DNA from 2 places in the Lysinibacillus sp. JNUCC-52 genome. Region 2 is predicted to be linked to the other one. Evidence: a T-box and tRNA genes for the amino acid it is inferred to sense, from the RefSeq annotation. Region 2 holds a T-box; the other holds one or more tRNA genes.
What was found. The T-box of region 2 lies ahead of proS (proline--tRNA ligase). A T-box ahead of a tRNA ligase gene usually reads a tRNA of that ligase, here a tRNA-Pro.
Positions count from the first base shown of each region.

Region 1: it has a tRNA-Pro gene. The T-box ahead of proS (proline--tRNA ligase) is inferred to sense a tRNA for this amino acid. The anticodon was not compared.

Region 1 covers NZ_CP065546.1:2,652,495-2,655,892, forward strand. The annotation lists tRNA gene JNUCC52_RS13050 (tRNA-Ile) at 1-28, opposite strand, end outside; rRNA gene JNUCC52_RS13055 (16S ribosomal RNA) at 125-1,676, opposite strand; tRNA gene JNUCC52_RS13060 (tRNA-Ala) at 1,819-1,894, opposite strand; tRNA gene JNUCC52_RS13065 (tRNA-Pro) at 1,919-1,995, opposite strand; tRNA gene JNUCC52_RS13070 (tRNA-Arg) at 2,005-2,081, opposite strand; tRNA gene JNUCC52_RS13075 (tRNA-Leu) at 2,097-2,185, opposite strand; tRNA gene JNUCC52_RS13080 (tRNA-Gly) at 2,191-2,265, opposite strand; tRNA gene JNUCC52_RS13085 (tRNA-Leu) at 2,314-2,398, opposite strand; tRNA gene JNUCC52_RS13090 (tRNA-Lys) at 2,424-2,499, opposite strand; tRNA gene JNUCC52_RS13095 (tRNA-Thr) at 2,507-2,582, opposite strand; tRNA gene JNUCC52_RS13100 (tRNA-Val) at 2,586-2,661, opposite strand; rRNA gene rrf (5S ribosomal RNA) at 2,672-2,787, opposite strand; rRNA gene JNUCC52_RS13110 (23S ribosomal RNA) at 2,903-3,398, opposite strand, start outside.
Region 2 covers NZ_CP065546.1:1,425,111-1,428,508, forward strand. The annotation lists gene proS (proline--tRNA ligase) at 114-1,550, opposite strand; T-box leader at 1,601-1,812, opposite strand; gene JNUCC52_RS07460 (YbgA family protein) at 2,040-2,402, shown strand; gene JNUCC52_RS07465 (BRCT domain-containing protein) at 2,427-2,753, shown strand; gene JNUCC52_RS07470 (peptidylprolyl isomerase) at 2,834-3,398, opposite strand, start outside.

The DNA.
Region 1 (3,398 bases), 1.2 Mb from region 2:
GCGCTCTAACCAGCTGAGCTATAGGCCCTCTTGGAAGTTTTATAATATTGTTTATAAACCTTCAAAACTGAACGCAAAACGTAATCTTACAAACCCAAGGTTTGTATTCCGAAAATATCCTTAGAAAGGAGGTGATCCAGCCGCACCTTCCGATACGGCTACCTTGTTACGACTTCACCCCAATCATCTATCCCACCTTCGGCGGCTGGCTCCAAAAGGTTACCTCACCGACTTCGGGTGTTACAAACTCTCGTGGTGTGACGGGCGGTGTGTACAAGGCCCGGGAACGTATTCACCGCGGCATGCTGATCCGCGATTACTAGCGATTCCGGCTTCATGTAGGCGAGTTGCAGCCTACAATCCGAACTGAGAACGACTTTATCGGATTAGCTCCCTCTCGCGAGTTGGCAACCGTTTGTATCGTCCATTGTAGCACGTGTGTAGCCCAGGTCATAAGGGGCATGATGATTTGACGTCATCCCCACCTTCCTCCGGTTTGTCACCGGCAGTCACCTTAGAGTGCCCAACTAAATGATGGCAACTAAGATCAAGGGTTGCGCTCGTTGCGGGACTTAACCCAACATCTCACGACACGAGCTGACGACAACCATGCACCACCTGTCACCGTTGTCCCCGAAGGGAAAACCATATCTCTACAGTGGTCAACGGGATGTCAAGACCTGGTAAGGTTCTTCGCGTTGCTTCGAATTAAACCACATGCTCCACCGCTTGTGCGGGCCCCCGTCAATTCCTTTGAGTTTCAGTCTTGCGACCGTACTCCCCAGGCGGAGTGCTTAATGCGTTAGCTGCAGCACTAAGGGGCGGAAACCCCCTAACACTTAGCACTCATCGTTTACGGCGTGGACTACCAGGGTATCTAATCCTGTTTGCTCCCCACGCTTTCGCGCCTCAGTGTCAGTTACAGACCAGATAGTCGCCTTCGCCACTGGTGTTCCTCCAAATCTCTACGCATTTCACCGCTACACTTGGAATTCCACTATCCTCTTCTGCACTCAAGTCTCCCAGTTTCCAATGACCCTCCACGGTTGAGCCGTGGGCTTTCACATCAGACTTAAGAAACCACCTGCGCGCGCTTTACGCCCAATAATTCCGGACAACGCTTGCCACCTACGTATTACCGCGGCTGCTGGCACGTAGTTAGCCGTGGCTTTCTAATAAGGTACCGTCAAGGTACAGCCAGTTACTACTGTACTTGTTCTTCCCTTACAACAGAGTTTTACGAACCGAAATCCTTCTTCACTCACGCGGCGTTGCTCCATCAGGCTTTCGCCCATTGTGGAAGATTCCCTACTGCTGCCTCCCGTAGGAGTCTGGGCCGTGTCTCAGTCCCAGTGTGGCCGATCACCCTCTCAGGTCGGCTACGCATCGTTGCCTTGGTGAGCCGTTACCTCACCAACTAGCTAATGCGCCGCGGGCCCATCCTATAGCGACAGCCGAAACCGTCTTTCAGAATTGTCTCATGAGAGACAAAAGATTATTCGGTATTAGCCCCGGTTTCCCGGAGTTATCCCAAACTATAGGGTAGGTTGCCCACGTGTTACTCACCCGTCCGCCGCTAACGTCAAAGGAGCAAGCTCCTTATCTGTCCGCTCGACTTGCATGTATTAGGCACGCCGCCAGCGTTCGTCCTGAGCCAGGATCAAACTCTCCATAAAAGAAATTTGATTAGCTCAAATTGTTTTGCTGGCATCAATTTTGATGTCCAAAATTTTGTTTCGTTCGCTAACGAAGTTAGCTACTAAAAACTATATTGATTACGTTTTGCTTGTTCAGTTTTCAAGGTTCATTTATTGTAATTGGTGGAGCCTAGCGGGATCGAACCGCTGACCTCCTGCGTGCAAGGCAGGCGCTCTCCCAGCTGAGCTAAGGCCCCATATAAAATCATGTATTAAGGAAATGGTCGGGAAGACAGGATTCGAACCTGCGACCCCTTGGTCCCAAACCAAGTGCTCTACCAAGCTGAGCTACTTCCCGTTCATTTATTGGCGCGCCCGGCAGGAGTCGAACCCACAACCTTCTGATCCGTAGTCAGACGCTCTATCCAATTGAGCTACGGGCGCTTAATATTTAAAAAATGGTGCCGAGGGCCGGAATCGAACCGGCACGGTAGTCACCTACCGCAGGATTTTAAGTCCTGTGCGTCTGCCAGTTCCGCCACCCCGGCACATTTGGAGCGGAAGACGAGGTTCGAACTCGCGACCCCCACCTTGGCAAGGTGGTGTTCTACCACTGAACTACTTCCGCATGTGCATAAGATTATTTATCCTGGCAATTATGAAATTAAAAAATAAATGGTGCGGGTGAAGGGAGTCGAACCCCCACGCCTCGCGGCGCTAGATCCTAAGTCTAGTGCGTCTGCCAATTCCGCCACACCCGCATATTATTGTTGGCAATTATAAAAATGGTGAGCCATGAAGGACTCGAACCTTCGACCCTCTGATTAAAAGTCAGATGCTCTACCAACTGAGCTAATGGCTCAAAAAAATGGTGCCGGCTATAGGAATCGAACCCACGACCTACTGATTACAAGTCAGTTGCTCTACCTGCTGAGCTAAACCGGCATATGGTGGAGGATGACGGGCTCGAACCGCCGACCCTCTGCTTGTAAGGCAGATGCTCTCCCAGCTGAGCTAATCCTCCTGGGTATTATGCCTAGCGACGTCCTACTCTCACAGGGGGAAGCCCCCAACTACCATCGGCGCTAAAGAGCTTAACTTCCGTGTTCGGTATGGGAACGGGTGTGACCTCTTTGCCATCATCACTAGACTATTTAAAAGACAAGATTCATTATAACATAAAATGTTATAATTACAAGCTTTTTTTAAAGCTTTCTTATTCTTTCAAAACTGGATAAACGGTTCATTGAATGTTTCAAACTTTTTTGGTTAAGTCCTCGATCGATTAGTATTCGTCAGCTCCATGTGTCACCACACTTCCACCTCGAACCTATCTACCTCATCGTCTTTGAGGGATCTTACTTACTTGCGTAATGGGAAATCTCATCTTGAGGGGGGCTTCATGCTTAGATGCTTTCAGCACTTATCCCGTCCACACATAGCTACCCAGCGATGCCTTTGGCAAGACAACTGGTACACCAGCGGTGTGTCCATCCCGGTCCTCTCGTACTAAGGACAGCTCCTCTCAAATTTCCTACGCCCACGACGGATAGGGACCGAACTGTCTCACGACGTTCTGAACCCAGCTCGCGTACCGCTTTAATGGGCGAACAGCCCAACCCTTGGGACCGACTACAGCCCCAGGATGCGATGAGCCGACATCGAGGTGCCAAACCTCCCCGTCGATGTGGACTCTTGGGGGAGATAAGCCTGTTATCCCCGGGGTAGCTTTTATCCGTTGAGCGATGGCCCTTCCATGCG
Region 2 (3,398 bases):
ATTCATATTCATGTTATGAAGTACGTTCAAGTTATAGAATCATAAGTAGAAAGTCATAAAAACAGCGCTTCAACAAAATTGTTGAAACGCTTTTATTTATATTAAGTCTTCAATTAGTATGCACGTGCAAACCAAACTGTATGCTTTGCTTCTTTCCCACAATGGATGCAAGTGTCCTTTGTTACTGGTGGATTGAATGGGATATTACGTGTTGTGAATTTTGTCTCTTCTTTTACGTTTTCTTCACAAGCATCGTCTCCACACCAGCCTGCTAAAATCCAACCTGGAATTGTTTCATTTTGTTCAGATTGTGCTAAATGTTGCTTTAACTGCTCCATTGAATCAATATGTGTATGCGAATTGTTCGCACGGAAAGCTTTTGCTTTTTCGAACAGACGTGTTTGCATCGTTTCAAGCTCTGTTTCAATGCTTTCAACTATAGTTTCTAACGCTACAGAAACTTTCTCCTCTTCATCACGGGCTTTCATTAATCCTTGTTGATTTTCTAAGTCACGTGGTCCTAATTCAATACGTACTGGTACACCTTTTAGCTCCCACTCATTAAATTTATAGCCTGGCGATTGATCTGAGTCATCAAGGCGAACACGAATTCCTTTTGCTTTTAACGCTGCAAAAATTTCATCTAATTTCTCGATAATAGCAGGGTTCTTTTTCCATGGTCCAACAGGAATTAATACCACTTGCGTCGGTGCAATCTTTGGTGGTAAAACAAGACCTTGCTCATCGCCATGCACCATAATGACAGAGCCGATTAATCGTGTCGATGTACCCCAAGAAGTTGTATGGACATAAACATGTTTATTTTCTTTATTTAAATATTTAATATCAAATGCTTCAGCAAATTTTGTACCTAAGTAATGGGATGTACCTGCTTGAACAGCCTTTCCATCCTTCATCATTGCTTCAATAGAGAAAGTATCAACCGCTCCAGCAAAGCGTTCAGATGGTGTCTTTTGTCCATCATATACTGGAATTGCTAGTAATCCTTCTACAACTTCTTTATAAATCGCCAACATTTGCATTGTTTCTTTACGTGCATCTTCTTCATCAACATGAGCAGTATGGCCTTCTTGCCATAAAAATTCAGAAGTACGGATAAACGGAAGTGTTTTCTTTTCCCAACGGAATACATTTGCCCATTGATTAATTAAAACTGGAAGGTCACGATAACTTTTTATCCAATTTGAATACAAATGTCCAATCATTGTTTCAGAGGTTGGACGTAAAGCCAAGCGCTCCTCTAACTTCTCACCTGCCGCTTCTGTGACCCATGGAAGCTCTGGAGAAAATCCTTCGATATGATCCTTTTCCTTTTGAAAAAATGATTCTGGTATTAACATTGGGAAGTATGCATTACGGTGACCTGTTTCCTTAAAACGCTTATCCATCTCCGCTTGAATGTGCTCCCATAATTCATAGCCGTCCGGTTTAAAAGCAATACAACCACGAACTGGCGTGTAATCCATTAAATCTGCTTTTTGAATTGTCTCTACATACCATTTTGAAAAATCGTTTATTTTTTGAGCCATCTTCTTTTCCTCCTATGTTTTAACTAATAAAAAAAGCATAAAGCATCCTCATAAAGGACGTCTTTACGCTAATTGACGTGGTACCACCTTAGTTCGACTTAAATAGATAAGCCCTCTAAACGTTTGTAACGAAACGACTCGGTTAGTTGTTAACTGACATCTCCGTGGTAGGTTTCAATAAGAAGAGGTGATATAGCTCTCAGCCTAGGCTATATTATCTGTTTCACAATACTTATTTACTTGATCACATCATCGATTTATTATTTATACATTAATATACCAATTTGCTATATGTAATTCAATCATTACTATCAATCCATGTCCAATTATTACTCTACCAGCGAAGGAAATCCAGCTCGCATTTAATAAATTGGTCAAAGGCCATAGGGTACAGGATTCAGCTTAAAAATATCATAGATATGTCGTTACTCAACATGAATGATGTTTATACTGTAATAGACTTAAACAATTATAAGAGAAGGTGCTTGTATGAATCGTCAACAAACTGAACAATTATGGCGTGAAGAAAAATATCGTGTTATGTTTCATAGCCAAAAACATTACAATCAGCTTCGGCAAGCAATGCGCGATTTACTCCCCCATGAACAAATTGAACAATTAATCGAAGCAGCATTACAACAAACACCTACTGATGGCAGCATGCGCAATGCGTGCCAGCATATGTGGGGTTATTTCCGTAAAGTTGCCACAATAGAAGAAAAGCAACAATACGAGCAACTGCTCATCACTGGTAAAATAACGGCGCTTCTTTACTTTTTACAGCAATTAGCGATACAATATAACATTACATATTTACGAGAAAGTACTATTTTAAATATTACATTTCTCTAAAATGAACCTCTTAGGAGAACCGACATGAACAAAAATCAAGACACTACAGAAGTTATCTACCTATCGAATCCATCCGAACGTATAATGCATCCATTCTATCATAAACAAATCGTCTTTACAGGGGCCCTCTCCACGATGACACGTTCTGAAGCTGCAAAAAATGCGCGAGCTTATGGCGCAATAATGCAAGGAGCCGTAACAAAAGAGACAGATTTCCTTATCCTCGGCAAGAACCGACGAGAGAAAAGCACAAAACATTTAAAAGCCGAACGCTTAATTCAGCTTGGGCATGACATTCAAATTATTGCAGAAGATGATTTTATTTGGCTTATTTCAATGCAAAAATTTTAGCGCCTCCATACAAAAGCACGTTGACCCACCGCATCCCCGCGGTCAATCAACGTGCTTTTTAATGAAAAGAGTATGAATTATTATTTTTTCACTGCTGGTGCAGGATAGTCAAAGCCCTTTGTATCCACTTCGACCTTTTTCATTTTTTGTTCTTCTAACGGCTTATCTGACGCATCTCGATCAACTGCTACAATCTCATCTACCGTTTCCAAACCTTCAATGACTTTTCCAAAAGAAGCATAATCGCCATCAAGATGAGACGCTTCTTCAGTCATAATAAAAAATTGTGAACCCGCAGAATTTGGATTGTTATTCTCCCGTGCCATTGATATAACACCACGTTCATGTTTTAAATTATTTTCAAAGCCATTATTCGTAAATTCGCCCGCAATCGAATAATCAGGACCACCAGATCCATTTCCTGCAGGGTCGCCTCCTTGAATCATAAAGCCAGGAATTACGCGATGAAAAATAAGCCCATCATAAAAACCATCTTTTACTAAGGAAATAAAATTCGCAACTGTATTTGGCGCTACTTTAGGCTCTAGTTCGATCACAATTTTTTTATCATCATCCATTGTAATCGTTACAATTGGATTTTCCTTCACTTTAGATGCATATTCAACATTTTCTTCCGCTGTCTTC